4 regions of the Parageobacillus sp. VR-IP genome follow, and region 1 is predicted to be linked to each of the others. Evidence: predicted binding sites of a transcription regulator. Region 1 holds the regulator's gene; each other region holds the start of a gene.
What was found. Region 1 encodes Rex, which represses fermentation and respiration genes when NADH is low (regulators of the CRP and FNR family bind a similar motif). Its sites were predicted from a motif close to TTGTGAAATATTTCACAA; they were not measured.
Positions count from the first base shown of each region.

Region 1 (7,604 bases):
TTGATTTAATCGCTGTCGCAAGAGGACCAGGTTCATATACAGGGGTACGCATCGGTGTGACGATTGCAAAAACGCTAGCATGGTCTTTAAACATTCCAATCGTCGGGGTATCTAGTTTAGAGGTGCTGGCGGCTAATGGCCGGTATTTTTCGGGTGCCATTTCTCCGTTCTTTGATGCTCGAAGAGGGCAAATTTACACCGGATTATACCGTTACAATGGGACAGAACTCGAATGTATAAAACATGATCGAATTGTGCTGGCGGAAGAATGGGCTAGCGAGTTAAAAGCAAGAAAAGAAGCGGTGCTGTTTATCGGGACAGATGTTGCTCTATATAAAAATATTTTTCAGCGGCACTTGGGCGAATACTCCCATTTTGCTCCCGCTGCATTACAATTGCCGCGGCCAAGCGAACTAGCGTTCCTTGGAAAGAAAAAAGAGCGGGAAGATGCACATGCATTCGTACCGAATTACATTCGTTTGGCCGAAGCAGAAGCCAAATGGCTTGCCAAACAAGAAGGGGAAAATAAACATGGGGATGGATATTCAATTTCGATCCATGACGTTAAATGATATTGATGCTGTGTTGCAAGTAGAGCGTGCCTCGTTTACTACTCCTTGGAGCAGGGAAGCGTTTTATAATGAACTTGTTCACAATCGCTATGCCAAATATATTGTCATGGTGCATCGCGGCCGCGTTATCGGTTATGGCGGGATGTGGGTAGTGATCGATGAGGCGCATATTACGAATGTAGCGGTATTGCCGGAATTTCGCGGCAAAAAATTAGGAGAAGCGCTCATGCGCAAATTGATGGAAACGGCCAAACAGCTAGGGGCTGTAACGATGACATTGGAAGTTCGTGTTTCTAATCATGTCGCCCAATCGTTATATCGAAAATTAGGATTTCGCAATGGTGGCATTCGTAGACAGTATTATCCAGATAATTTAGAAGATGCGCTAGTAATGTGGGTGAATTTATCATGAATCATGACATATATGTGCTTGGAATTGAAACGAGCTGCGATGAAACAGCAGCGGCAGTAGTGAAAAACGGAAAAGAAATTTTATCCAATATCGTCGCCTCGCAAATGGAAAGTCATAAACGATTCGGCGGCGTCGTGCCGGAAATCGCATCGCGCCATCATGTCGAGCAGATTACGTTTGTGATTGAAGAAGCGATGAATAAGGCGGGTGTTTCTTTTTCACAGTTAAGCGCGATTGCGGTAACACAAGGCCCAGGATTAGTCGGTGCGCTGTTAATCGGGGTCAACGCGGCAAAAGCGTTATCATTTGCCTATAATATTCCTCTAGTCGGCGTTCATCATATCGCAGGACATATTTACGCCAACCGTCTTGTTGCTGAGATGAAATTTCCGTTGTTGTCTCTTGTTGTTTCTGGTGGACATACGGAACTCGTCTATATGGAGAAACATGGAAAGTTTCAAGTGATTGGCGAAACGCGGGATGACGCGGCAGGAGAAGCATATGATAAAGTGGCGAGAGCGTTAAACCTTCCTTATCCGGGCGGGCCTCATATTGACCGTCTTGCCCAGGAAGGAAAGGCAACAATCGATTTGCCACGGGCCTGGCTCGAAGAAGGATCGTATGATTTCAGCTTCAGCGGTTTGAAATCGGCCGTATTAAATACGCTGCATAACGCCAAACAGCGCGGTGAAGAAATAGATCCAAAAGATATGGCAGCCAGCTTTCAGGCCAGCGTCATCGATGTGCTGGTGACCAAAACGATCCAGGCGGCAAAAGAATATCATGTTCGTCAAGTGTTGCTTGCAGGCGGGGTCGCCGCTAATCGAGGATTAAGGACAGAATTACAAAAACAAATGGCGAAATTAGACAACGTTGAGCTGGTGATACCGCCGTTATCATTATGCACTGATAATGCGGCAATGATCGCGGCGGCCGGAACCGTATTGTATATGCAAGGAAAACGGGCGGATATGGCATTAAATGCAAACCCAGGCCTGGAGTTAGAATAAGGGGAATGATACGGGCTTTTTTTCAGGATTTATTCTTGGAAGAAGTCCGTTTTTTTATTAAAAAAATAAAGGTTGTGCATATATTTATCCACAAGTTGTGGATATTGTGGAAAAATAGAAAAATCTCTATGATATCAGGGAAGAAATAATCACAGTTTTTTTTACATAACCCCCCTATTTTTTGTGGATAATGTGGAAAAACCGGTGAATAACTTGAATAACGGGAATAAAATTGGGGATAAGTTTGTGGGTATGTGATTAACTAAAAAAACATCCACCTGTTCATAACGGGTGGATGTTTGTGTATTTTGTTATTTCAGTGTATGAAGTTCTTCCCATTCCACTAATAATAGATCCAGTTTTTGTTTCATTTCCTCGTTCTCTTTTGTCAGCTGTTGCACTTTTTCATGATCTTGGTAAATGTCAGGATCGCATAATTGTTCTTCCACGTGCGCAATTTGTTGTTCTAATTCGCCAATTTCCGCTTCGATTTCTTCAATGCGGCGCTTGCGCTGCCGCTCTAGTTTTTTTGCTTCTTTTTCTTGTTCATAATTCAATTTTTTCGTTGATTCTCCACCAGGAAGGTTCGCATTGGTTTGCCGCTGCTCCGCAGCAGCGAGACGTTCGAGTTCCAGCATTTCTTCTTTTTTGGCGATATAGTAGTCATAGTCACCTAAATATTCGGTAATTCCATCACTAGAAAGTTCGTATATTTTCGTGGCGATGCGATTGATAAAGTAGCGGTCATGAGAGACGAATAAAATCGTTCCAGGGTATTCAATTAAGGCGTTCTCGAGCACCTCTTTGCTGTCTAAATCAAGATGGTTGGTCGGTTCGTCTAAAACAAGGAAGTTCGCTTTTTGCATCATCAATTTGGCAAGCGCCAGTCTTGCTTTTTCCCCGCCGCTTAGCTCCGATACGTGCTTTAGCACATCATCCCCAGAGAATAAGAAGTTTCCGAGCACGGTGCGGATTTCTTTTTCCGTTTTGTCAGGGAATTCATCCCAAAGTTCATCGAGCACGCGCTTATTTGAGGACAAGTCGGCCTGGTTTTGGTCATAGTAGCCGATTTGTACGTTCGAGCCGTAGCGGAAATGCCCTGCTTGTAGCGGGAGTTTATTGACAATCGCTTTTAGCAACGTGGATTTGCCGATTCCGTTCGGTCCAATCAAAGCGACGCTTTCCCCGCGCGTGATGCGAAAGCGGACATTGCGAAAAATTAGCTGATCCGCATCGTATCCCACTGCGACATCTTCAGCGATTAACACGTCATTGCCGCTTTGCCGCTCGATTTCGAAGGAAAACGAAGCAGCCTTTTCGTCCCCGATCGGCTTCTCCATTCTTTCCATTTTTTCGAGCCGTTTTCTTCTGCTTTGCGCGCGCTTGGTTGTCGAAGCGCGGGCAATATTGCGCTGAATAAAATCTTGCAGCTTTGCAATTTCTTCTTGCTGTTTTTCATATAGTTTTCGTTCCCGTTCGTATTCCTCCGCCCGTTGCTCCAGGTAACGGCTGTAATTGCCGCTATACCGCTTTAATGTTGCACGTGACAGTTCGTATACTTGGGTGACTACTTTGTCGAGAAAATAGCGGTCATGCGATACAATTAAAATAGCGCCAGGATACGTTTGTAAATATTGCTCCAACCATGTTAATGTTTCGAGGTCTAAATGGTTGGTCGGCTCGTCCAAAATAAGCAAATCGGGCTTCATTAACAGCAATTTTCCGAGCGCCAGCCGCGTTCGTTGTCCGCCGCTTAGCGATTGGACAGGAGTCGTCATATAATCGTACTTAGAAAACTGCAAACCGTGTAAAATGGAGCGAATATCAGCTTCGTATTGGTAACCACCTTGTTCTTTATAGCGCTCTTGCAACGCGTCATAGTCTTTTAATAGTTTTTCATAACGGGAAACGTCTGCAAGCAGATTGGGATCGCCCATTTGCATTTCCATCGCTCGCAATTGCTTCTCCATCACCTTTAACGGGGCGAATACCGTCATCATTTCTTCCCAAATCGACAACGAAGAGTGAAGCCCGCTGTCTTGGGCAAGATAGCCGATTGTTACTTCTTTTGGTTTAATAATCTCCCCGCTATCGTAAGACATTTCACCGGCAATGATCTTTAATAGGGTCGATTTCCCGGCTCCGTTTCTCCCAACAAGAGCAATACGGTCTTTTGATTGTATTTCTAATTTTATATTCGATAAAATAAGGTCAGCGCCAAAATATTTTGTCAGTTGGTTAACTTGTAAAATGATCATTGTTTTTCACCTCTCGTTTGACAATAATAGTGTAGCGTAAGTGACTTTCTTATCGCAATAAAACGATAAAAGACAGATGACGAAAAATAGTGTATAGTTTATAAGTGGAGGAGATTATGTTGTCATCATTTACCCATTTCAACGAACAAGGCCGGGCAAAAATGGTCGATATTACGAACAAAGAGGATACGGTTCGCATAGCGGTCGCGCAAACAAGTGTGACAGTAAATAAGGAAATTTATGAAAAAATGACAAACCACACGATCGAAAAAGGGGATGTGCTTGCCGTTGCGCAAGTGGCAGGTATTATGGCAGCGAAAAAAACAGCCGATCTCATTCCAATGTGCCATCCGCTTATGCTAAAAGGTGTCGACATTCAGTTTGCCTGGCATGTCGAAGAAGAAAAAGCGTTGTATCAATTGTTGATTACCGTAACGGTGAAAACGAAGGGAAGCACGGGGGTGGAGATGGAAGCGCTAACGGCAGCCTCTGTATGTGCGCTGACAGTATATGATATGTGTAAGTCGTTAGATAAAGGAATGGTTATTGGCCCAACCTATTTGGTAGAGAAAAAAGGTGGAAAGTCAGGACATTATCAACGCGAAAAAAGAAGTGCTGGGGGATTCATCAATGAGCAATGAACAGCCAAAAATTCCGCAAGCAACGGCCAAACGTTTGCCGTTATATTATCGTTTTTTAAAAAATTTACACGCTTCTGGGAAACAACGCGTTTCTTCTGCCGAACTGAGCGAGGCGGTCAAAGTCGATCCTGCGACGATCCGCCGCGATTTTTCCTATTTTGGCGCGCTTGGCAAAAAGGGATACGGATATAATGTCAACTATTTGCTGTCATTTTTCCGGAAAACGCTCGATCAAGATGAGGTAACGGAAGTCGCACTATTTGGAGTCGGGAACTTAGGCACCGCATTTTTAAATTATAATTTTTCGAAAAACAATAATACGAAAATTGTGATGGCATTTGACGTAGATGAAAGGAAAGTCGGTACAGAAGTCGGCGGGGTGCCTGTCTATCATTTGGATGAATTGGAAGACCGTCTTCACGAGGGGATTCCAGTAGCAATTTTAACGGTGCCAGCCCATGTTGCTCAGTGGATTACCGACCGTCTTGTCCAAAGAGGAATTAAAGGAATTTTAAATTTTACACCAGCGCGCTTGAACGTACCCAAGCATATTCGCGTCCATCATATTGACTTAGCGGTCGAATTGCAGTCGCTCGTTTATTTTTTGAAAAACTACCCGCTTGAATAAAAGGAGAGAATAAAACGTGAAATATTTATTAATCGTGCTTGTCATCTTATTATTGTTTGGAACAAAAAAACTTCCAGAATTGGGCAAGTCGCTCGGTCAATCGCTCCGCGAATTTAAGGATGCGACGAAAGGATTAGCCGATGAGGATGAAAAAAAAGCCGACCAATGATGAGTTAGGATGGTTGACATATGAACGATAAAGAAATGTCGGTGTATGAGCACCTAGGAGAGTTGCGAAAACGGCTTATCATTGTTCTTGTTTTTTTTGGCATTGCTTTGATAGGAAGCTTCTTTTTTGTAGAACCGGTCATTTTATATTTGCAGCGGACGGATGAAGCAAAAGAATTGACGATGAATGCGTTTCGTTTGACAGATCCGATCAAAATTTATTTTCAGTTTGCTTTTGTCATTGCCTTTGTTCTTACTGCTCCGGTTTTGCTTTATCAACTTTGGGCGTTTGTCAGTCCGGGATTGTATGAAAAAGAGCGAAAGGTCACTTTAAGTTATATCCCTATTTCGATTGTTCTCTTTTTCGCTGGCGTTAGTTTTGCGTATTTTGTTTTATTTCCGTTTGTCGTTCGTTTTATGCAAAATTTGGCGGAACGCCTGGGCATTCATCAAGTCATCGGCATTAATGAATATTTTGAATTTTTGCTTCAGCTCATCTTGCCGTTTGGCATTGTCTTTCAGCTGCCGGTAGTAGTGATGTTTTTCACAAGACTTGGTTTGATTACACCAATGTTATTGATCAAAATACGAAAATATGCTTATTTGGCCTTGCTGATTGTAGCTGCGGTCATTACGCCGCCGGATGTATTATCGCAAGTCATCGTGATGATTCCGCTTTCGATTTTATATGAGGCAAGCATTTGGATTTCTAAGATGGCTTACCGCAAAGTGCTATTGGCGCAACAGGAACAAGAAAACCTCCCGTGAAATCAAACGGGAGGTTTATTGCGAAAGTGGAGTGCGAATAGACGTATTGCTGCTCCAAAATCAAGCGTAGCCAGGATGGCAAGGAAGATCGTGAAAAAGTTCCAAATCGTATCTTTTGCACTTTGAATGGACAAGTAAGTAAATAGCACTCCCATCAGAAAATAGAAAAAACCAAATTGTAATGGCGTCCCTTTCATTGTTTAAAAGCCCCCAATAATGAGTTGTATCTGCTCTGTCTGCCGCATTATTTTTTCAATTTCATCAGCAAACAATGTTTGTATGACGACCACGAACGTATTCATGGTAACATGGGCGAAAATCGGAACGAAAATGCGTCCCGTTTTCGCATAAAGAAAGGCAAACGTAAATCCCATTGCTGCGTACAAGAGCAGGTGTTCAAGTTCCATATGGACGATGGCGAATAAAAGCGAACTAACTAGCGCGGAAATGAAGAAGTTGTATTTTTGATATAGCGTTCCAAAAATAATTTTACGAAAAATTATTTCTTCTAAAATCGGACCGATAATGGAAGTCACGACCATTAATAAAGGGGTGACTTGAATGATTTCAACAATTCGTTTTGTGTTTTCCGAGCCTGGTTCGATACCAAGCAAGCGCCATTCAACATTAGCGGCAAGGCTTTGGGCAAAGAGCGACAAAAAGACGCCGCTGATCGCCCACATCCAAGCGACGGGCAAAGAAACGCGATGACGAGTATGCCGTTGTTTTATATCCTCACGCAAGAAAAAGATAATAATAAAAAACGCAATAGCAAAGCTAATGACCGCCCAATAGCCAGAGGCGAGCTTTGCGGCAACGAGTTTATTTTCGACATGTTTTCCCACGCCGAGAAAGCGCAAAAGCGGAACTCCTACAATACCAGACAGTTGCATGATGATATACGTAATAATGACATACCAATATTGTCGTTTCAAGGAAACTAACCCCTTTGCCAACAAAATAGTGATACTTCCCGTATTTTAGCACATCTTTTGCAAAAATATAAAAAAATTGATTGCCGCCGTTTATCGATCATGGAAATGTGAAATACTTGAAAAGGGTATAGAAGGAGTAAAGAAAAGCGGTTATTTTTTTTATTTCCTACTTGCAAAAAAAGGAGAAGTTCATTAATATTATAAGTGTGTTA
Region 1 covers NZ_JABVYQ010000016.1:1,212-8,815, forward strand. The annotation lists gene tsaB (tRNA (adenosine(37)-N6)-threonylcarbamoyltransferase complex dimerization subunit type 1 TsaB) at 1-572, shown strand, start outside; gene rimI (ribosomal protein S18-alanine N-acetyltransferase) at 532-984, shown strand; gene tsaD (tRNA (adenosine(37)-N6)-threonylcarbamoyltransferase complex transferase subunit TsaD) at 981-1,994, shown strand; gene HT574_RS19370 (ABC-F family ATP-binding cassette domain-containing protein) at 2,306-4,252, opposite strand; gene moaC (cyclic pyranopterin monophosphate synthase MoaC) at 4,372-4,893, shown strand; gene HT574_RS19380 (redox-sensing transcriptional repressor Rex) at 4,883-5,521, shown strand; gene HT574_RS19385 (twin-arginine translocase TatA/TatE family subunit) at 5,538-5,690, shown strand; gene tatC (twin-arginine translocase subunit TatC) at 5,711-6,457, shown strand; gene HT574_RS19395 (YdiK family protein) at 6,460-6,654, opposite strand; gene HT574_RS19400 (CPBP family intramembrane glutamic endopeptidase) at 6,658-7,392, opposite strand.

Region 2 (7,604 bases), on a different contig from region 1:
TTGGAAAAGCATCGTGGAAAATCCCGAAAAGGCAAAACGCTACAAACAGGCGCGTGGCAAAGGCGGATTTGTCCGCGTTAGCTGGGATGAAGCGTTAACGCTTGTCGCTGCTTCCTTATTATATACCGTCATCAAATACGGTCCGGACCGCAATGTCGGCTTTTCGCCGATTCCGGCGATGTCGATGATCAGCTTTGCGGCTGGTTCGCGCTTTATGCAGCTGATGGGCGGGCCGATGCTTAGCTTTTACGACTGGTATGCTGATTTGCCGCCGGCCTCGCCGCAAATTTGGGGCGACCAGACCGACGTTCCCGAATCCAGCGATTGGTATAACTCCGGCTACATCATTACATGGGGTTCGAACGTGCCGCTGACCCGAACGCCGGACGCTCACTTTTTAGCGGAAGTCCGCTATCGCGGCACAAAAGTCGTTTCCGTCAGCCCGGATTACGCCGAATCGACGAAATTTGCCGACGACTGGCTCAGCGTAAAACCAGGAACGGACGGCGCACTCGCGATGGCAATGGGACATGTCATTTTAAAAGAATATTACGTCGATCAGCAAGTTCCTTACTTTCAGCAATATGCGAAAATGTACACCGATTTTCCGTTCGTTGTCACTTTGAAAAAAGATGGCGACAAATGGGTGGCCGGCCGCTTCTTGCAGGCAAAAGATCTCGGCCGCAGCGTCACCAACGCCGAATGGAAGCCGGTCGTTTACGATGAAAACAAAAAAACATTTGCGATTCCGCACGGAACGATCGGATCGCGCTGGGATGATCAAGGAAAATGGAATTTGCATATGGTCGATGAGGAAACAGAACATCCGATTGAACCGCGTCTATCTTTTTTAGGCATTGAAGACGAGCTTGTCACGGTTCATATTCCTTACTTCTCCGATGAAGGGGGCAAAACGATCGAACGCGTTGTCCCAGCGAAAAAAGCGCAAACCGAAGATGGCGAAACATATGTCACAACCGTCTATGACCTTGTTCTTGCCAACTACGGTGTTGATCGTGGCATTGGCGGAAATGTTGCCCGGACATATGACGACCTCGTTCCATTCACGCCGGCATGGCAAGAAGCGATTACGGGTGTGAAACGGGAGCTTGTCATTAAAATCGCGCGCGAGTTTGCGCAAAACGCGATCGACACAAACGGACGCTCGATGATTATTGTCGGCGCTGGCATTAATCATTGGTTTAACTCTGATACGATTTACCGCGCCGTATTAAACCTCGTCTTATTTGTCGGCGCGCAAGGCGTCAACGGTGGCGGCTGGGCGCACTATGTCGGGCAAGAAAAACTGCGGCCGGTGGAAGGGTGGCAAACGATCGCGATGGCACGCGATTGGACAGCACCGCCGAAATTGCAAAACGGCACATCGTTCTTCTACTTTGCGACCGATCAATGGCGCTATGAAGAAATGCCGGTCGATGAGCTTATATCTCCGATTGTTAAAAAAGCACGCTATTCGCACTACGGCGATTACAACGTTCTTGCGGCACGGCTTGGCTGGCTTCCATCCTATCCGACATTTAACAAAAACGGCATTGACCTTTACAAAGAAGCAGTTGCGAACGGAGCGACAACTCCGGAACAAATTGGAAGTTACGTTGCCGAACAGCTCAAAACGAAGCAATTGCAATTTGCGATCGAAGACCCGGACAGTGAAGTAAACTTTCCACGAAACTTAATCGTCTGGCGTGCGAACTTAATTTCAAGCTCCGGTAAAGGCCATGAATATTTCTTAAAACACTTGCTCGGTACGACGCACGGTTTGTTAAACGATGATGAGGACAGCCTGCGGCCGCAAGAAATTACTTGGCGCGACGAGGCGCCGGAAGGCAAGCTCGACTTGTTAGTGAACCTTGATTTCCGCATGGCGGGAACAGCGCTTTACTCCGATGTTGTTCTTCCGGCGGCGACATGGTACGAAAAACACGATTTGAGCAGTACGGATATGCATCCGTTCGTGCATCCGTTCAATCCGGCGATTTCTGCGCCATGGGAAGCGCGCTCGGATTGGGATATTTTCAAATCGTTAGCGAAAGCCGTCTCCGATGTCGCCAAGCAAATCGGCATGAAGCCGGTCAAAGAAGTCGTCGCCACCCCGCTCTTGCACGATACAGCGCAAGAACTGGCGCAGCCGTTTGGCAAAGTGAAAGACTGGAGCAAAGGCGAGTGCGAACCGATTCCAGGAAAAACGATGCCGAACATTCATATCGTCGAGCGCGATTATACGCTCATTTATGACAAAATGATTTCCCTTGGACCGAACGTGGCCAAGCAGCCAATGGGCACAAAAGGCATCGCCTGGTCAGCCAAAGACGAATACGAAAAATTGAAAAAGACGTTAGGAACGATCAAACATGCGTCAATCGCCGCCGGCTGTCCGGATATCAGCAGTGCGAAAAACGCGGCCGAAGCCGTTCTCACGTTATCATCGACAACGAACGGAAAAGTGGCGGTGAAAGCATGGGAAGCGCTCGAGAAAAAGACGAATTTGCAGCTCGTCGATTTAGCGAAAGAACGCGAGGAAGAATGTTTTACGTTTGAACAAATTACGGCGCAGCCTAAAACAGTGATTACCTCTCCGGCATTCAGCGGCTCGGAAAAAGGCGGCCGCCGCTACTCGCCGTTTACAACCAACGTCGAGCGGCTCATTCCTTGGCGCACCTTGACAGGTCGGCAGTCGTTCTATCTCGATCATGAACTTATGCACGAATTTGGCGAAACGATGGCTACCTTTAAGCCAATATTGCAGCACCGCCCGTTCTCGAAAAAACGGCCGGAAGCAAAAGGAAAAGAAATCATTTTGAACTATTTAACACCACATAACAAATGGTCGATTCACAGCATGTATTTCGATTCGTTGCCAATGCTCACCCTTTTCCGCGGCGGCCCGACCGTCTGGATCAACAAAGATGATGCCCAAGAAGCCGGCATTCGCGATAACGACTGGATTGAATGCTTCAACCGCAACGGTGTTGTTGTCGCCCGTGCCGTTGTCTCCCACCGTCTGCCACGCGGAATGGCGTTTATGCATCACGCACAGGACCGCCACATTAACGTGCCAGGCACGAAGCTCACGAACAACCGCGGCGGCACACACAACAGCCCGACGCGCATTCATGTGAAACCGACGCATATGATCGGTGGGTATGCGCAATTAAGCTACGGCTTTAACTATTACGGCCCAACAGGAAATCAACGCGACTTGTACGTCATTATTCGCAAATTGGAGGAGGTCGATTGGCTTGAAGATTAAAGCGCAAGTCGGCATGGTGATGAACTTGGATAAATGCATTGGCTGCCATACGTGCAGCGTCACTTGTAAAAACACATGGACAAACCGTCCTGGAGCGGAATATATGTACTTCAATAACGTCGAGACCAAACCGGGAATCGGTTATCCGAAACAATGGGAAGACCAAGACAAATATAAAGGCGGCTGGGAGCTCAAAAACGGCGAACTCCAGCTCAAATCCGGCTCGAAAGCAACCCGTCTGCTTAACTTGTTTTACAACCCGTACCAGCCAACGATTGACGATTATTACGAACCGTGGAATTACGATTACGAAACATTGACCAACAGTCCGCAAAAACGCCATCAACCAGTCGCCCGCCCGAAATCGGCCATTACCGGCGAATTCATGGAAGTGTCATGGGGGCCAAACTGGGAGGACGACCTTGCCGGCGCCCATATTACCGGGTTGAGGGATCCAAACGTTGTCAAAATGGAGCAGTCGATTCAAGCGGAGTTCGAAAACGTCTTTATGATGTATTTGCCGCGCATTTGTGAGCATTGCATCAATCCATCGTGCGTCTCAAGCTGCCCGTCGGGAGCGATGTATAAACGCGACGAGGACGGCATCGTTCTCGTCGACCAAAACGCCTGCCGCGCCTGGCGCTATTGCGTAACGAGCTGTCCATATAAAAAAGTATATTTCAACTGGCAAACAAATAAAGCGGAAAAATGCACGCTCTGCTTCCCGCGCATTGAAGCAGGCATGCCGACAATCTGCGCGGAAACGTGTGTCGGCCGCATTCGTTATATTGGCGTCATGCTTTACGATGCCGACAAAGTGAAGGAAGCGGCGAGCGTAGAAGACGAAAAAGAGCTATACCATGCCCAGCTTGGCATTTTCCTTGACCCACACGACCCGGAAGTAATCGCAAAAGCAAGAGAAGAAGGCATTCCGGATGAATGGATCGAAGCGGCGCAGCGTTCGCCGATTTACAAAATGATTGTCGACTGGAAAATCGCGCTTCCGCTTCATCCGGAATACCGGACATTGCCAATGGTATGGTACATTCCGCCATTAAGCCCGATTATGAACATGTTTGAAGGAAAAGGAAGCAAAGCGAATGCAGAAGACATTTTCCCGGCGATTGACGAAATGCGCATCCCGATCGAATATTTGGCGAACTTACTGACAGCCGGCGACGAAACACACATCCGCATTACGTTGAAAAAAATGGCGGCGATGCGTTCCTATATGCGCGCAAAACAAACGAACAAACAGCCGGATGTCCGCATCATTGAAGAACTTGGGCTAAGCGAGCAAGATATCGAAGACATGTATCGTTTGCTCGCCATCGCAAAATACAATGACCGCTTTGTCATTCCTGCCTCCCACCGCGAAGAAGTCGCGGAACTATACGCCGAACAAGGAAGCTGCGGATTGGCGTTTGCCGGCGGTCCAGGCGCCTGCGGTACGCTTTCTTAATGGAGGTGAGGTAAGGAAACATGAATAAAGAACAAATGCAAACGGTGTTTTTATGCGCGTCCCATTTATTGTCTTATCCTGATGAAGAATGGGCGGACTCTCTCGCTGATTGCCTCGAGGCAATCAGCGCCGTCCCAAACGACGCCATCGTCGAAAAAATGAGCGCTTTTATTCATGACATCCAATCCGTACCTGTCCGCAAACGGATGGAGCAATATGTCGAAACATTCGATTTCGGCAAAAAAACAAATTTATATGTGACCTACATGAATACAGGCGAACAGCGCGAACGCGGACTCGAGCTATTGCAGTTGAAACAGCGCTATAAAGCGGCTGGATTTGATACGACTGAGCAGGAACTCCCAGATTATTTGCCGCTCATGCTTGAGTTCGCCGCTTACGCCGAACAGGAGCACATCGTGCCGCTCTTTGCCGCATACGCCGATAATATCGATGAAATACGGAAACAGCTTGCTGCGGGCGGCAGCCCTTATGCCGCTGTGTTTGACGCAATTTTTCTCGCATTTGCAGAACTCGGCGTGACGCCGACTCCGAAAGGAAGTGTGTAACCGTGTTGGAGCAATTTCTTTGGGTGATTTTCCCTTATATTGTGTTAACGATTTTTATTGGCGGCCATATTTGGCGTTATCAATACGACCAATTCGGCTGGACATCGAAATCGAGCGAAGTATTGGAAAAGAAGCAATTGCGGCTTGGCAGCTTGATGTTCCATTGGGGAATTTTGTTTGTATTCGTTGGCCACGTCATGGGCATTTTGATTCCGGAATCGGTGTACACAACGCTCGGCATAACAGAAGAAACATACCATCTCATCGCCCTTGCCGGTGGTATTCCAGCGGGATTGGCCGCTCTTATTGGGCTTCTCATTCTGATCCGCCGGCGCGCGACCATCAAACGGGTGCGGGTTACAAGCAGCCGCGGCGACTGGATCGCCCTCTTGTTCCTGGCGATAGTCATCGCATCGGGTCTGTCGTCGACGCTGCTGAACGTCGACTCGCGTGGTTTCGATTATCGAACAACGATCGGCCCTTGGTTCCGGAGCGTCCTTCTGTTCCATCCCGATCCATCTTACATGGAAACCGTGCCAGTTTGGTTTAAAATTCATATTTTGGCTGCTCTCGGCATTTTCGCTGTCTGGCCATTTACGCGGCTCGTGCATGTGTTTAGCTTTCCGCTTCGCTACTTACGCCGAAGCTATGTCGTTTACCGCAAACGCACACCAAAACAGGCAGAACAGCCATATAATATTCATTGATCGAAACATATCCGAATCCCCCCTTTCACATATAATAATCTCTCCCACCCCTTTCTTTCAGGGGTGGGAGATTTCTTTGTGCGCATGTAAAAAATGGGATGCACCTGTTGAGAAGGAGACATCCCGTTTTTTTCTTATATTTGGCTTATTTTTTCCGCCAATTCTTCTTTTTCTTCGTCGGACAGCAGGCGTTCGGCCATCGGAAACAGCACGTTTTCTTCTTTCATAAAGTGTTCCGCTAAAATATGATAAGCGTCGATCACCTCATTGGCAAGCGCCATCGCACTTTCGCAATCGACCGTTTCCGGAAGCTCCGCGGTTTTTGTTAAAAAGGAAGCGAGCCGCTGATTCGCCTGATCATGTTCATACTCCATGACGGCAATCGGGCCGGATGTTCTTCCAATATACTGCGCCATCATCGGAAACAGCACTCCTTCTTCCCGCTGGGAGTGCGGATCGAGTTCATTCACAAATGCCTGTACATTTTCTCGCAGCGCAAGCAACCGTTCCTTCCAGTTTTGCCCTTCTTTGTCACTGACGATTGCTTGTGCCTGTTCAAACAGGCGCTGCTTTTGTTCACGCAACGGCCCATGTTCCTTTTTTAAACGCTCTAGACCTGCGCATAGCTTCACTTCTCCTTGTCCGTTCATATGGCAAAATGAATGCATCATCCATCCCTCCTATTGTTTCTTTGTCCTGATTGTACCTTGTTTTGCGACAATACGTTGTGAGCGATATCACACCCAAAGATAAAGAACAATCACGCAAGAAAAACCTCCTGCGTGATTTGTTCCGCATCTTTATAAATAAGGATGTTCATGCTTTGCTTTCAGCATGCGCCATCTGCGCTCTACTTCTTGCTCTAATTCTAGTAAAAGATCGCGGTTTTCTTCTTTTAGTAAATGCTTCGTTTTTCCCATGTATTTCAACCATTCGCTTAACGGAATGCGGCGATTTTTCTCTTCCGGATCGTACGTAATGGTCGTTTTTCCGCGTTCTACTTCATATAGTGGGAAGAAACAAGACTCTACCGCTGCTTTCAAAATTTGTTCGCCGTATCGTTCTTCTGATTTCCAGTTCAACGGACATGTAATCAGCAGCTTGCCGTATACCGTTCCTTCATGCCGGGCATACCATTGCGCTTTGGCCGCTTTTTTCACTAAATCTTGCGGAAACGCTTCTGTTCCCGTAAATACGTAAGGAATGTTCGTTGCCGCCATAATTTGCGGCGTATCTTTATGATGGAACGCCTTTCCGCGCTGCATTTTTCCGACTCCCGTCGTGCTTGTCATATGCCCCATCGGAGTGGAATAGGACATTTGCGAGCCGGTGTTCATATATCCTTCATTGTCATACTCGATAATGATTAATTTATGGTTGCGCAGGGCGGTTCCGATGGCGGAACCCATTCCGATGTCCATGCCGCCGTCGCCTGTAACCATCACAAATGTCACATCGTCAGAAACATGAAGTTCTCCGCGGCGTTTCATTTCGAAAAATGCTTCTACCATTCCAGACAACGTTGCTGCTCCATTTTGGAATAAATTATGGACCATCGTCTGTTTATGTGAGCTATACGGGTAGGCAGCCGATAC
Region 2 covers NZ_JABVYQ010000003.1:299,344-306,947, reverse strand. The annotation lists gene HT574_RS09510 (nitrate reductase subunit alpha) at 1-3,271, shown strand, start outside; gene narH (nitrate reductase subunit beta) at 3,261-4,733, shown strand; gene narJ (nitrate reductase molybdenum cofactor assembly chaperone) at 4,754-5,302, shown strand; gene narI (respiratory nitrate reductase subunit gamma) at 5,305-6,009, shown strand; gene HT574_RS09490 (hemerythrin domain-containing protein) at 6,144-6,677, opposite strand; gene HT574_RS09485 (thiamine pyrophosphate-dependent enzyme) at 6,810-7,604, opposite strand, start outside.
Region 2: HT574_RS09490 (hemerythrin domain-containing protein) is a predicted target of Rex. The motif match lies at 6,735-6,752, and genes of this name have one in related genera.

Region 3 (7,604 bases), on a different contig from region 1:
TATTGGCGCCGACATGAACAGTGCACCGATTCATGCACCAGTTGGACTGGATGTGGGTGCAGAAACGGTTGAAGAAGTTGCTGTTTCCATCGTGTCTGAGTTACTCGCAGTGCGATCGGCTCGCCCGGGGCAGCCGCTGCACGGTAGAGAAAAAATTCATGTTTGAAGGATGGGGCGCCTCTACTTGCAGCGCCCTACCAAATGATCCTTTCTTCCAAGATGTTACATTTTGAACATCGTCAAACATGCTAATGTCGTATTGACAAATATTGTGGAAAAATGAACACCTTCGGAACGAAAGGAAGCGTAAAAGGGTTCTTTTATGTTGCTTATTGTTCGGCGAAAACATACAGTCGCTTGAAGCCCTCACCTCTGAGCGAAGCGCAGGTGGTGGGTAGTTCACATACTATTTAATTGGTGGGAAAAGTGTATGAACGATATTGGTGCTATTATTTTAGCTGCCGGCATGTCTAAACGAATGGGACAACCAAAACAATTTCTTAACTTGCACGGAAAGCCCCTGTTTCGACATGCAGTTGAAACAGCTGTACACTCAGGACTCCGACCAGTTGTCGTAGTGGGCGGCGAACAGACCGAGTTACTTAAGGAACATACCCGTGATTTACCGGCTATTGTGATTCACAATCCAAATTTTGCTGAAGGGTTGTCGTCTTCGTTAAAGGCCGGAGTGAAAGCTATTCAGGATAAAGTTTCAGCAACATTTATTTTTTTGGCCGATCAACCGTTTATTCCTGTTACGGTTGTTAAGCGGTTGAGGGAAACATATGATATGGCAAAGTCAAAAAATATCAAAATTATCCGTCCCCGCTATGCATCTGCCCCTGGTCATCCAGTCTTGTTTGATGCGGAAATTTTCCCGGAGTTGCTTTGTATTGAAGGAGACCAGGGTGCACAACAAGTCATTCAACAACATTTAGCTGAACTAAAATATGTCGATTTTGACAATCCACTATGGGGGGTAGACATCGACACTCCAGAAGAGTGGCAAAGATACAAACGAGGTACGGCCAGCCCTAACTAGTTTTCTAGGTACAAAGGTTAAACAGACAAGTAAGGCAAACTAATACATAAGAAGTTGCCGATTTTAGTCGTGTAGAGGTTCAGGATATGTGCAAAGTTGCAGACAAAAGCAAAGTAAACGGCCCCATCTACTTGGTGCGGAAAACAGGGGCAAAAATTGTAAACTTTCCAGGAAATCCGAAAGGGGTACAAGAATGTTTTGCTGTCGTTCAACCTGTCCTTCCCCACGCACTTGCCCTTATAAAAGGGAAGGACGTTCATTAGGGCATGCCTTTCTTAAGTTTAGCAGAAAGAAGAAGACGAAAGATGAGATTTCAGCGAGAAATTGTTGACATTTGGGATGCACAAAAACGTCTTGAACCATGGATTCGCCCACTTGGTACAGAAAAAGTGAAGCTGACGGACAGCATTGGCCGATACCTCGGTGAAAATGTGGTAGCGACGCACGACTTTCCCCACTTTCGCCGGTCGATGATGGACGGGTTTGCCGTCCGGTCGACTGATACAAAAGGGGCCTCCGACGAACGGCCAGTTACTCTGCAAGTTATTGAATCGATCCCATGCGGTGCAGTTCCGACCAAGAAACTGACAGCGAATACGGCTACGCGCATTATGACCGGCGCGATGATGCCAGAAGGTGCCGACTCTGTCGTCCTCATTGAATTGACGGAACAGATGGAAAAGAATGGTCAAACGTATACGGTGGTTAAAAAGGAGACGACACCCAATGAAAATATATAAGAAAGGAAAACAACGTCTCTAAGGGCGTTGTTTTTTTCATATTAATCTAAACATGGTGAACATGATCTTACATGCAGTAAGATCTTTTACGAATTTCGACGTAATTTTGTAACATATTTGTCAAACTATCAAAGAGTTTATAATCGTTTTTTTGTTATAGTATTAGTAAATAGTATTAGTAAGTTTCTCATTCAATAAAGCTGTTTTCGCCGCTCAGAAGGTGACTGTTTTTTTGTGCGATTTTCACATTTACCATGTTAATAATGTTTAATTTTATGAATTTATGAATATGATATCACCCCAGGCCGTGTTCTGATGAAATTCCTAAAAGAGAAAATACCATAGGTTAAGGTGCATAGTTATGTGAAGTTTTGAACATATAGCCATCTTTGTGAAAATATGAACATGATGTCAACACAGGTCAAATTCTGGGGAATACTTAAAGGAGGAAATGCCATGGATCCAGTAATGTTGGCAAGGATACAATTCGCTTTGACTACAATCTACCACTTCTTCTTTGTGCCGCTTACCATTGGCCTAGCATTTATTATCGCTTTGATGCAAACGTTATACGTAGTGAAGAAAAATGAGATTTATAAAAAAATGGCGAAATTCTGGGGACATTTGTTCCTGATTAACTTTGCCGTAGGGGTTGTAACAGGAATTATTCAAGAATTCCAATTTGGGATGAACTGGTCGGATTATTCTAGATTTGTCGGTGACGTCTTCGGGGCACCCCTCGCCATTGAAGCATTGCTTGCCTTTTTTATGGAATCCACATTTATCGGCCTTTGGATTTTTGGCTGGGATCGATTGCCTAAAAAGGTGCACTTGGCAAGCATTTGGCTTGTATCGATTGGAACTATGCTTTCCGGTTTTTGGATTTTAACAGCAAACTCCTTCATGCAAGTGCCTGTTGGTTATGAAATTAGAAATGGCAGGGCAGAAATGGTTGATTTTCTTGCGCTGATAACGAATGGACAATTGTGGGTGGAGTTTCCGCATGTCATCACAGGTGCATTATGTACCGGAGCGTTCTTCATTGCTGGTGTAAGTGCCTATAACCTATTAAAAAAGAAACATGTTGAATTTTACAAGAAATCCATGAATATTGCTTTAATCATTGGTTTACTCGGCAGTTTGGGCGCAGCCTTCAGCGGACATGCCCAAGCGCAGTATCTTGTAAAAACGCAGCCGATGAAGATGGCAGCTGCAGAGGGCATTTGGGAAGATACGCCCGATCCTGCGCCATGGTCAGCATTTGCCTGGATTGATACAAAGAATCAAGAAAACAAGTTTGAACTAAATATTCCTTATGCATTAAGCTATTTATCTTATTCTAAATTTGAAGGCAGTTTAAAAGGAATGAAAACTCTCCAAGCTGAATATGCGGAAAAATACGATCCAATCGTTGGCGAAGGTACGAATTATATTCCTCCAGTCAAAACGACGTATTGGAGTTTCCGTTTAATGGTTGGCTTTGGCATGGCGATGATCTTATTATCGATGATTGGTCTTTATCTGTGGAAAAAGGGACGTCTTCTGCAAAGCAGTAGGTTCTTGAAAATCCTGGTTCCTGCTATTTCATTTCCATTTTTGGCAAACACTTTCGGATGGGTCATGACTGAAGTGGGCCGTCAGCCATGGACGGTATTTGGATTGATGACGACAGCTGACGCTGTATCACCAAATGTTTCTTCAGGGACCATATTATTTTCCATCATGATGTACACGCTGATATTCACGATTCTTGCAGGTGTGATGGTTTATTTGATGGTTCGTGAAATTAAACGAGGACCGGTAGAGCATCAAGATGTAAATTCAACGGTATCAATAGATCCATTCAATAAGGCAGGTGTTTAAGATGGAATTGAGTGAAATTTGGTTTGTCTTAATCTCCGTACTCTTTATTGGGTTCTTCTTTCTTGAAGGTTTTGATTTTGGTGTAGGAATGTCGACTCGTTTCCTTGCCCGTGACCGAAAGGAGAGGACCGTAATGGTGAATACAATCGGTCCTTTCTGGGACGCGAATGAAGTATGGCTAATAACTGGAGCGGGAGCCATTTTTGCGGCATTCCCGAACTGGTATGCAACGATGTTCAGCGGCTATTACTTATTGATGCTGGCAGTCTTGCTAAGCCTCATTGGGCGCGGCGTTGCTTTTGAATTTCGCCGCAAGGTAGAAGACACGCGCTGGACGAATACGTGGGACTGGGTGATTTTTTTCGGAAGCTTGCTGCCGCCGTTCCTTCTAGGCGTTCTATTTACAAGCATGCTTAAGGGGATGCCGATCGGTGAAGATATGAATATGGAAGCCGGTTTCTCGGATGTTATTAATATTTATTCCATTTGGGGCGGCTTCACGATTACATTGCTGTGCTTATTGCATGGTTTGACGTTCCTGTCTTTAAAAACAGAAGGAGAGATCAGACAACGGTCGGCTGCATTGGCGAAAAAATTGGTGTTGGCCGTTTTTGGATCACTTGTCGTCTTTGTAGGACTTTCTTCGTTTGTGACAGATATTTTTGAGATGCACCCTATCCTTGAGCTTATTATTGTCGTATTGATTGTGCTTGCTATTGGATTATCATACTATTTCATTTCCAATAAACGCGAAGGAATGGCATTCACCATGACAGGGCTTGGAATCATATTAACGGTATCATCGATATTCGTTGGACTGTTCCCAAGGGTGATGGTCAGTTCCTTGAACAAAGCTTTTGATTTAACGGTCTACAACGCATCCAGCGGGGCATATTCCCTAAAAATAATGACAATTGTAGCGGCAACTATTTTACCGTTTGTTTTAGGATATACTATTTATAGCTATTACGTATTCCGCAAACGAGTATCTGACAAGGAGCATTTAACATACTGATGGATAAAGCGTTGTTCTCTTACAAAGGGATGAAGCCGGTTTTAGCTGGGCTGGCGATATTAACGGCTATCCAAGGTGCTATCATTATTATTCAGGCTTATTTTTTGGCAGACGCAATCTCCTCCCTTTTCGGGGGAGATTCGTTTGCCAATGTCTTTAAAAAGTTGGTCATTTTCTTTCTTGCGTTAGTTGTCCGCCAACTGCTTACCGTTTGGAAAAAAAATATAGCCTACCATTTTGCGGCCAAAACGGGTAAAGAGTTCCGGGAATCATTGCTGCAAAAGCTGTTTCAACTCGGCCCTCGTTTTGTAAAAGAAAAAGGCTCCGGACAGACCGTCACCTTGGTTATGGAGGGAATAATGCAATTCCGCCGCTATTTGGAGCTTATTCTTCCGAAATTGATGAATTCGGCAATGATCCCTGCCATGATCTGCATCTTTATCTTTTTTATAAATATCCGCTCTGCTGTCATTTTAGCCCTAGCCGTTCCGATACTTATTGCCTTTATGATATTGCTTGGATTGGCGGCAAAAAGAAAGGCCGATCGCCAATATGAATCCTATCAAATGCTGTCCAACCATTTTGTCGATTCGTTGAGAGGGTTGGAAACCCTCAAATATTTGGGATTAAGCCGGCAGCACATCAACCAAATTATCTTAGTCAGCGAAAGATATCGTCGGGCTACAATGGGAACTTTGCGTATCGCCTTTTTATCTTCGTTTGCACTGGATTTTTTTACAATGCTTTCCATAGCGACCGTCGCCGTTTTTCTTGGAATAGATTTAATAAACGGAAAGATGGAGTTGCGTCCGGCATTGACGATTCTGATCCTGGCGCCGGAGTACTTCCTGCCAATTAGGGAGGTCGGGGCTGATTACCATGCGACGCTTGACGGCAAAAATGCGGGTAAAAGGATTCAGGAAATCCTCGATAAGGAATCGTTGCAGCAAAAACAGGATCCTATTCCCCTTTGGCAATCAACAAGCACATTTTCTGTGAAAGGGGTAAGCGTACATTTTGCTGACAGTGATCGTCCAGCTTTGCAAGATATCCAATTTTCTGTTTCAGGCTCAAAAAAAATTGGAATTATTGGAGCCAGTGGTGCAGGAAAATCGACATTGATTGATATATTAAGCGGATTTTTAACACCTTCGTCAGGTGAATTTGAGATAAACGGTAAGAAATTAACAACTTTATCCCAGTTGAATTGGCAAAGCCAAATAACGTATATTCCCCAACACCCTTATATATTTCATGATACCGTTTTCAACAATATTCGTTTTTATCATCCGGAGGCAACGGTCAAAGAAGTTGAGAAGGCCGCAGAGAGAGCGGGCCTTGCCGAAATGATTCAATCGTTGCCGTATGGATTCGAGACAATCATAGGGGAAGGGGGACGGAGCTTAAGTGGCGGACAAGAACAACGGATCGCCCTCGCGCGGGCATTCTTAAGCAACCGTCCTATCATCATGCTGGATGAGCCAACTGCCCATCTTGATATTGAAACAGAATACGAATTAAAAGAAACGATGCTGCAATTGTTTAATGGCAAGCTCGTATTTTTTGCCACCCATCGCTTGCATTGGATGCTGGATATGGATCAAATCATTGTTCTTGATCAAGGCAAAATAGTCGAAATCGGAACGCACGAACAGTTAATAAGGAAGAATTCTACTTATTATCAGCTTGTTAAAACACAAATGGAGGGCATCTAATGGAAAATTGGATCTTCCCATATTTGCGTCAATATCGCGGCTTGTTTGCGCTGGCGATTCTTCTTGGTTCGCTTACCATTCTCTTTGGCGGAGCATTGATGTTTACTTCGGGTTATTTAATTTCGAAAGCGGCGACACAACCTGAATCCATTTTAATGGTTTATGTGCCGATTGTCGGTGTCCGTGCATTCGGAATTGCCCGGGCTGTGCTTAGCTATGTGGGAAGACTGGCAGGACACCAATTAGTTTTGAAAATCCTTTCCGACATGCGCGCCCGCTTATATAAAATCATTGAGCCGCAAGCATTGTTTCTTCGTTCCCGCTTGCGCACGGGTGACATTCTTGGTGCCCTCGCCGATGATATTGAACATTTGCAGGATTTTTATTTAAAAATACTGTTTCCTTCAATCGTTTCGTTAGCTATTTACACAGTGATCATTATTTGCGCAGGACTTTTCTCGATTCCATTCGCCATTCTCCTGGCTGTATTCATAGGGTTGTTGGTTTTTGTCGGCCCAATTATTTCCTACATTTATATGAAAACAAAAAATGAACAATGGAAAAGGAGAAAACACCAACTTTATCAACAGTTTACCGATACGATTTTTGGCATAAGCGACTGGATATTCAGCGGGAAATACGCGACTTATATTCAGCGATACGAAACACAAGAACAAAAACTGCTTGAACTGGAAACGAAAAAACATTCCTTTGTGAACTGGCGGGACGTTTTAAATCAGATTGTGCTTGGCGCCATTGTCATCATAGCCATCTATTGGGCCAACGAGCAAACGCTAAGAGGAGAATTCTCGCCCACGGTGATTGCTGCTTGCGGTCTTGCAGCCCTGTCCTTAGTGGAATCTTTTTTGCCGCTTGCAGGGGCGGTTAGTGAAACATCATCCTATCAAGATTCATTAAAGCGTCTTGAAGCCATTCAACCACAGTCCCCTCCACTTCAGATAGAAGCAGATGGACGGAAAGATTCACTAAACTTATCTCAAGTAACGATTGAAATAAACCATTTGTCATTTGGATATACTTCTGAAACACCGCTGCTGGACGATTTTAGTTTAAAAATAGGACAGGGGGAGAAGATTGCCATCATCGGACGCAGCGGATCCGGAAAATCGACATTGTTGAAATTAATTCAAGGAGCGCTTGTACCGACTCGTGGAGAAGTGCGTATAAACGGGATGAACGCACATGAGTTGGCTTCGGCTGTTCCAAAA
Region 3 covers NZ_JABVYQ010000003.1:383,156-390,759, forward strand. The annotation lists gene HT574_RS20345 (XdhC family protein) at 1-166, shown strand, start outside; gene HT574_RS09920 (nucleotidyltransferase family protein) at 431-1,042, shown strand; gene HT574_RS09925 (molybdopterin-binding domain-containing protein) at 1,129-1,305, shown strand; gene HT574_RS09930 (MoeA family protein) at 1,348-1,782, shown strand; gene HT574_RS09935 (cytochrome ubiquinol oxidase subunit I) at 2,239-3,645, shown strand; gene cydB (cytochrome d ubiquinol oxidase subunit II) at 3,647-4,660, shown strand; gene cydD (thiol reductant ABC exporter subunit CydD) at 4,660-6,375, shown strand; gene cydC (thiol reductant ABC exporter subunit CydC) at 6,375-7,604, shown strand, end outside.
Region 3: HT574_RS09935 (cytochrome ubiquinol oxidase subunit I) is a predicted target of Rex. The motif match lies at 2,144-2,161, and genes of this name have one in related genera.

Region 4 (7,604 bases), on a different contig from region 1:
TCCCACCGCGTCGACTCGGGAGCGTCCGCTTCCATTGTAAATCCATGGTAGTACTGAACCGGTACGTACTCGTGCAGGAGTTCGGCGCCTGCCCTTTTGGTCGGCGCTTGCGCTTCCTGTACATGGTCCTGACGCGTGCAGCTGCGGTGAATCACGCTCGCCCACACGCGTGACTGCTCGCCGTTCGCTTCGGTTACAGCAAAACCGCGCGCATCTTCAGGTTCGCCAAACCAGTGCCGGCCGACTTCGAAGAAGTGAACCCCATGTTCGATGAAGATGCCTCCGCTCTGTTCGCGGTTCCAGAACCAATGCCCGGCTGCGACACGGTGTGCGGCGTTGTGGAGACTGGCGTGATGTACACGACCTAACAAATGGTGACGGAGCATCCATTCGACCACTTCCACCAACGGGTTGTAGCGCAAGACTAGGTTGACGGCGAGCGCGCGCTGTTGTTTCGCGGCGAGCCGGACATTGTCTTTCAGCGCCGTTGAAGTCAGTGCCCCAGGTTTCTCCAGCAATAGGTGCTTACCTTGCATCAATGCCAGTTCGCCGAGTGGTTCGTGGAGATGGGGCGGTGTCGTCAAGATCACCACGTCGATGTCCGGATCACGGATGAGTTCGGCCGCTTCCCGATATTCGCGCGGGGCAGCCACATTGGATCGACGGTGGCGATAGGAGGCCAGCACGCGCTGGCGCTTTTCGTCAGTACGGCCAGCGACGGCTATCAATTGAAATTCAGGCAACGGCGCGAGCGCGCCGGCCAAGAACGCGGCAAAAGCGCCTGCGCCGGCAATACCCACGCGGTATGGTGGGAGCGGATAAGGCATGGCGTCTTCTCCTCCTTTATCACGAATGAATCCCTATTAATCTATATTATGTTGACAATTGTATTATACCGCAAAGATGGCCTCTGACGCTCTTCATTTTGCGTCCGTTTCAGCATGGGCGGCACTTAAAGTCGCGAAACGGTAGAATTGTTCCGCAACTGCAGTAGCATTACTAAGCAAACTCGGTGTGATCCACCCAAACGACATCGATGCCGCGGCGATTATACTAAAAAGCATTTTACTTGCCATCATGATGGAATATTATGTATACTATTATTAGCAACCAGATATATTGAGTGCTAACAACTTATCTCTCATCTATTTTTTCATTTCTTTCATTTTTTTCATCATCCATCTGTTTCGGCCTTCATAATATTAAGTAAACCCTATGAAGCTTGAAACTAATGGGAGGGATGACAAAATGAAAGCATTGTTGTTAGCTGGAGGTTTAGGTACACGTCTACGTCCATTAACTGAAAATCTGCCGAAACCAATGGCACCCATTGCGAATCGCCCATGGTTGGAACACCTCATCACCTATCTACATGAACAAGGCGTCGATCAGTTTGTTATAGCCGCGCACCACTGTTCGGATGTGATTCGCCGTTACTTCGGAGACGGACGGCGCTGGGGAGTGAAGATTGAGTACGCTCTCGAACCGTTTCCGATGGGGACGGCAGGAGCTATCAAGAATGCGGAGCGATTGCTCGATGAGCGGTTCCTGGTCGTCAACGCTGACATTGTCCACTTGCCGCAGTTGATTCCTCTTCTTGAGTTTCACCGCCAGCATGGTGGAATCGCCTCTATTGCGCTGACAGAAGTAGAAGACCCTTCTTCATACGGAGTAGTCGAACAGGATGATGCCGGACGGATCTTGCGTTTTATTGAGAAGCCTCGCCCTGAGGAGGCGCCGTCAAATCGGATCAACGCCGGTTTGTACATACTAGAACCGGAAGTCATGCGTTATATCCCGGCGCAACGTGAGGTCTCTATTGAGCGTGAAACGTTCCCGCGTCTGATTCAGGAAAGCGCCGGCGTATATGGTATGGTAAGCCAAGGCTATTGGCGCGACATGGGGACTCCGGCCCGTTACCGCCAGGTTCATTGGGATGTGCTCGACCGACGTTTTCCTCTTTCCATGCAAGGGCGTCAGGTTCAGCCTGGTGTTTGGACAGGGGAAAACGTCGAATTCGGTTCCGGTTCCCTCTTGGTGCCGCCAGTGTTGATTGGGAACAATGTGAAGATAGGAGACCAGGCGGTGATTGGTCCATACGCGGTGATTGGTGATAACTGCCGCATCGGTGCTCGAGTGCATTGTTCGCACTCTATCCTTTGGGATCGTTCAGTCGTGCGTGAGGGCAGCCGTCTCAGCAACAGCATTTTCGGGTATCGGACCGTGGCGCCTGCCGGCGAGGTATTCAATAATTCCATTATCAACCAACCGAAAGAGGTGATGCAGGCATGAAGCGGATCGCATACGTCAGTACATTTCCACCGCGTCGTTGCGGCATCGCCACATTCACCGAGCATCTTCTCAACAGCGTGCGCATCGCGGGCGAACGGCGCGATGTTGATCCGGTGATTGTACTCTATAACGAAACCGATGGCGATTCGGCCTATCGAAACGATCCGAAGTTCTGGCCTTTACCGGCGCAGGACCGTGCGGCTTACACGCAGATGGCGGAACAGGTCAACCGCAGCGATGTCTCGGTGGTGGTCCTGCAGCACGAGTTTGGCATTTTCGGAGGCGAAGCGGGTGAATACATACTCGACTTCGTCCATGCCCTGAAGAAGCCGCTCGTCACGACGTTTCACACCATCTTTGCCGATCCTCAACCGCCTTATCGCCGTATTCAGCAACAAATCGCTGATGCGAGCGACGCTATCGTGGTTATGAATCGTCAGGCGATTTCGTATCTGACCAGAGCGTTTAACTTGCCGGAGCGTAAAATCTTCTACATTCCGCATGGTGCACCGGAGCCGAGTGGCGAGGATCGGGATCTCCTCCGCCGCCGCCTGGGATTCGAGGGGCGCAAGGTCATGTTCACCTTTGGATTGCTCAGTCGCGGCAAAGGCATCGAGTCGGTGATCACTGCCTTGCCGGGAGTGGTCCGCGAAGTGCCAGAGACTCTATACGTCATTGCAGGACAGACACACCCTGAAGTGAAAAAGCGCGAAGGGGAAGCCTACCGCGAGGAGTTAAAGGAGATGATCCGTCGCCTTGGGCTGGAGGCGAACGTACGGATGATTGATCGCTATTTCAGCGAGGAGGAACTGATCGACTACTTGACAGCGTGTGATCTTTACGTCACCCCATATCCGGGAATGCAGCAAATTACCAGCGGCACCTTGGCCTATGCGGTTGGCGTGGGTCGTCCGGTTCTCTCGACGCCATATGAACATGCCCGTGACCTGCTGCGCGGATGTGAGGAACTGTTGTTGCCGTATGGCGACACTGCCGCTTGGGAACGGCAACTGCGGCGGCTGTTAGCGGATGAAGCAACTATGCGGCAATGGGAGGAGAAGGTCAGACAGATCGGTGCAGCGACGCACTGGCCACACGTTGGCGAACAATACCTGAAACTGTTTGCGAAGCTCTGCAGCGAAACGGACGATGATGCAAAGGCTGCAGAGCGGAGTGAAGGAGAGGTGAAGCCTATTGTCCCCGTCAGTCGTTAAGTTCGATCATCTGGAACGCATGACTGACGACACGGGGTTGCTCGAGCATTGCCTCGGGCGCATCCCGCGCAGGCAAGAAGGTTACTCGACCGATGACAACGCGCGCGCCATCTGGGCGTGCATGGAGTGGTTGGATCTGCTTAGAGACGATGAGTCCGTGGAACGACGAAGACTATACCAGCTGCTGGATCGGTACTTGGCCTTCTTGCTTTGGGCGCAAAGGGAGGACGGCTGGTTTCAGAACAACTTTTATTTTAACCGGATGCCGGAATCGGAGTCGCGCTCGGATGACTGTCTGGGCCGCTCCCTATGGGCGGCGGCAGCGGCGTACTTGAATCTCGAAGACGCTGCCCGGCGTCGCGTGGTCGCCGAGATCCTGCGCCGGGCGCTTTCGGCCAGCGGCGAGTTGCAGTTTTTGCGCGGCCAGGCCTGGGGTCTCGCAACTTGCTGCCTGCTGTTGTCTAAGCACAGAGACGGATCGGATTTGCCTTCCGGTGTGGCCGAGGCCGACCTTATAAATCTAGCGGACGTGTTCGAGCAGAGCTTGCTCGATGCTTACCGCATGCACAGGACTGATGACTGGCGGTGGTTTGAGCCGCAAATCACCTACGCCAATGGGCTATTGCCGTGGGCGCTGTTTGTGGCCTATCGGTACCACGAACGAGCAAAGACGCTAAAAGTAGCCAAAGAGAGCCTCGACTTCCTAGTGGATAAGATGAGCGGCCGCGACGGTGTCATCCGTCCCATCGGCAATCACGGTTGGTGTGACGGCCATCGGCGTGCGGACTGGGACCAACAGCCCATTGACGTGATGAAATTGGCTTTGGCTGCGCGCGAGGCCTATCGGGTGTTGGAAGACGACGCGTACCGAGAAGTCGTTCGCCGCTGTCGCGATTGGTTTTACGGGGACAACGACCTCGGCATCCCCCTCGCCGATCCGAGCGACGGGAGTTGCTGTGACGGCCTTACCCCGGACGGGCCGAATCTGAACCGGGGCGCTGAGTCGACACTTTCCTATCTATTGACGGAAGCCATGGCACAATCCTTGCAATTGGAGGTGGTTCTCGATGAGCTTTTCGATGGCAAAACAATCCGTTCTGCCGCCGCACGTGTTTAAGGAGTATGACATTCGCGGGCGCGCAGGAGAGGAACTGGACGAGAATTTTGCCTACTTGTTAGGAGCGGCGTTTGCAGAAATGGTCCGGCAAGCCGGTGAGCAGAAGGTGGTGGTTGGCCATGACAACCGCATCTCTTCGCCGGCATTACACCGTGCACTGATTGCAGGGCTTAGCCAGGCGTCATGCCGGGTGATCGACATCGGTCAGGTGACGACTCCGATGTTCTACTACAGCCTTGAGTACACCAATGTGCCGTGCGGCATCATCGTCACTGCCAGCCATAATCCGGGCGATGAAAACGGTTTTAAGATTGCGATGAATAAAACTACTATTTATGGCGAGCGCATCCAGGAACTGCGGCGGACGATGGAACGGATTCTCCGCTCACAAGGGATCAACCGCAGCGACTCGTGGAAGGAAGGATATGTGGAGGCGCTTGACATCGAGCCGGCCTATCTGCAAATGCTGCAAGACAAGATCCAGTTGGGTGCGCGCAAGCTCAAGGTAGTGGTTGATTGCGGCAATGGGACCGCTTCGACGATTGCACCGAAAGCCTTGGAGGCATGGGGGTGCGAGGTCATACCTTTGTATTGCGAATCCGACCCGACATTCCCTAATCACCATCCGGATCCGGTGGTGCCGGAAAATCTGAAGGATTTAATTGACGTGGTGCGACGGGAAAAGGCGGATCTCGGTGTGGCATTTGATGGCGACGGTGACCGGCTGGGTGTTGTCGATGAGGAAGGAAACATTCTTTGGGGCGACCAACTGATGATTTTATTCTGGCGCGAGATTCTTCGCCGCTATCCGGGAGCTGAAGCGCCGGTTGAGGTCAAGTGTTCTCAGGCGTTGGTTGAAGAAATCAAACGGCTTGGTGGCAAACCGTTCTTCCATCGCACTGGCCATTCACACATCAAGGCGACGCTGCGCAGCCGGCCAGAGATTCCGTTTGCAGGAGAAATGTCCGGACATCTGTTCTTTAATGACGAGTTCTACGGCTATGATGATGCCCTGTACGCGGCGGGGCGGCTGTTGCGCATTCTCTCCAACGATGACCGCAAGCTGTCGCAGTTGTTTGCCGACGTGCCTCGATATCACGCCACTCCGGAGACGCGTGTGCCTTGTCCGGAAGAGCAGAAGGCGGAAGCCATCGCCGCGGTCAAACAGCGGTTTGCGAGCATTAACAAGGTCGTAGACGTGGACGGTGCCCGCATCCAGTTCAGAGACGGTTGGGGGTTGGTGCGTCCGTCGAATACGCAGCCTATCCTTGTTCTGCGAGCCGAAGCCACGTCACCGGAGGCATTAGCCGATATCAAGCAGCAGCTGGCTGACGTACTCGGCGAGCCGCCGCTTAACTTGACCATCCCGTGGTGATGCAGATCGCGATTGAAGTCGGATCGCAATTCGTATCGGCGCCGACCTGAACGGTCCATGCTGTTCGGGTCAGCGCTGTTTTGTTTTCTTGGTAGTTATAATTGAGGAGGCAAACCAAAAATGTTTCCATCATAAGTTGCTATACTTTTGTTGTTCAGAAGATGGCTAAATAGGTTTACTGTAAATTATATAAAAATAAAAATAATGAGCGTCATGGTTGAAAGTAAGAAAAGACTTTGAAACCATTAAGTTTTGTTCAAATATTTGTCATAGATTTGGAAGTGTAAGCGTTACAATCAAAAAATTAAATAAAAGTTCATAAGTTTTTAGGCTAGCATCGTTTACAATATATACGTGAAAATCATCACGAATAAATATATAAAAATAATATTCATCATGTTGGATTGTACATCACAGAAAGGAAGGATCCATCTTGGGGATATTATCGGTTAGTGGAATCATTATTCGATTTTTATTAGGTGGAGGAGCGGTCGTTGCTTCTACCATCGTTTCAAGAAAATTAGGATCAAAAATGGGAGGAATTTTCGCGGCATTTCCCGCTGTATTTTTCGCGGCGTTATTGACACTTCGGTTAGATGCAAAAGGCAGCGAGTTAGTGGAAAAGTCGATTGTTTTATCCCAAGGGGCTATTGTTGGGATGTTCATAAATATTATGTGTGCAATAGCGGTCGTTTATCTTTGTACGAGAAAAGGTTGGAAACGCGGGCTTACACAATCGCTAGCTGGATGGTTTCTTGTTTCTATTGTTTATGCTTTTATTTCAACATATTTCTAAGTTATTAAGGTGATCGTTATGGATGGACGTGATTTATTTTTCCGCTTTTTATTTGGTGGCTCTGCAGTTGTACTAAGTTATGTAACGGCAAAACTGTTGCCATGGGAAGTAATTGGAGGAATTTTTGCGGCATTCCCAGCTGTTATGGTCGTTGCCGTGATGATGGTTGGCATGAAGTATGGATCTAAAGAAGCGGCAAAAACAGCGCAAGGATCTGTTTACGGAATGATCGGTTGTTTGATTTGTGTATTAATGGTATTATTTTCCTTACAACTTACACACAATTGGTGGGTAAGTTTTATTTTTGGTCTAATTGCATGGCTTGCAAGTTCGTCATTCCTTGTATACATGCGAGATCATAAAAATATATCAAAATCGGAACAATGATAAAGAGGCGGCAGAACAAAAATCATGAGCAGCGAAGATAGAAGCCTGGCATGATACGAACATGCTGGGCTTTTTTTGTGTCATGAAAAATTAACGCCTTCCAAAAAACGTTCTTTTCAAAAAATCGAATGATAAGGGTTCCTCCAAAACTGTCGTATTCAGAAATCAGGATATATTCAGTATACATCCTGATTTTTAGTATCCATTAGAAGTTGTGCAGATATCAAAGCCGAAATTCATTGATTGATTGTACGGAATGCATCCTAGATCTGTCATTTGAGATGCCATGTCGGTTCTCCAGCAAATATACAAAACATATAACAAACGATATAAATAATTTTACATTTTGTCCAATGAATGGGGTTATTTGATTATATACAATAATATATAAGTTTTAGTATTCATAACACCAAAGAATCGATC
Region 4 covers NZ_JABVYQ010000009.1:15,092-22,695, reverse strand. The annotation lists gene HT574_RS17250 (Gfo/Idh/MocA family protein) at 1-827, opposite strand, end outside; gene HT574_RS17245 (nucleotidyltransferase family protein) at 1,249-2,292, shown strand; gene HT574_RS17240 (glycosyltransferase family 4 protein) at 2,289-3,506, shown strand; gene HT574_RS17235 (glycoside hydrolase family protein) at 3,487-4,623, shown strand; gene HT574_RS17230 (phosphomannomutase/phosphoglucomutase) at 4,574-5,998, shown strand; gene HT574_RS17225 (DUF3147 family protein) at 6,432-6,794, shown strand; gene HT574_RS17220 (DUF3147 family protein) at 6,813-7,181, shown strand.
Region 4: HT574_RS17225 (DUF3147 family protein) is a predicted target of Rex. The motif match lies at 6,351-6,368, and genes of this name have one in related genera.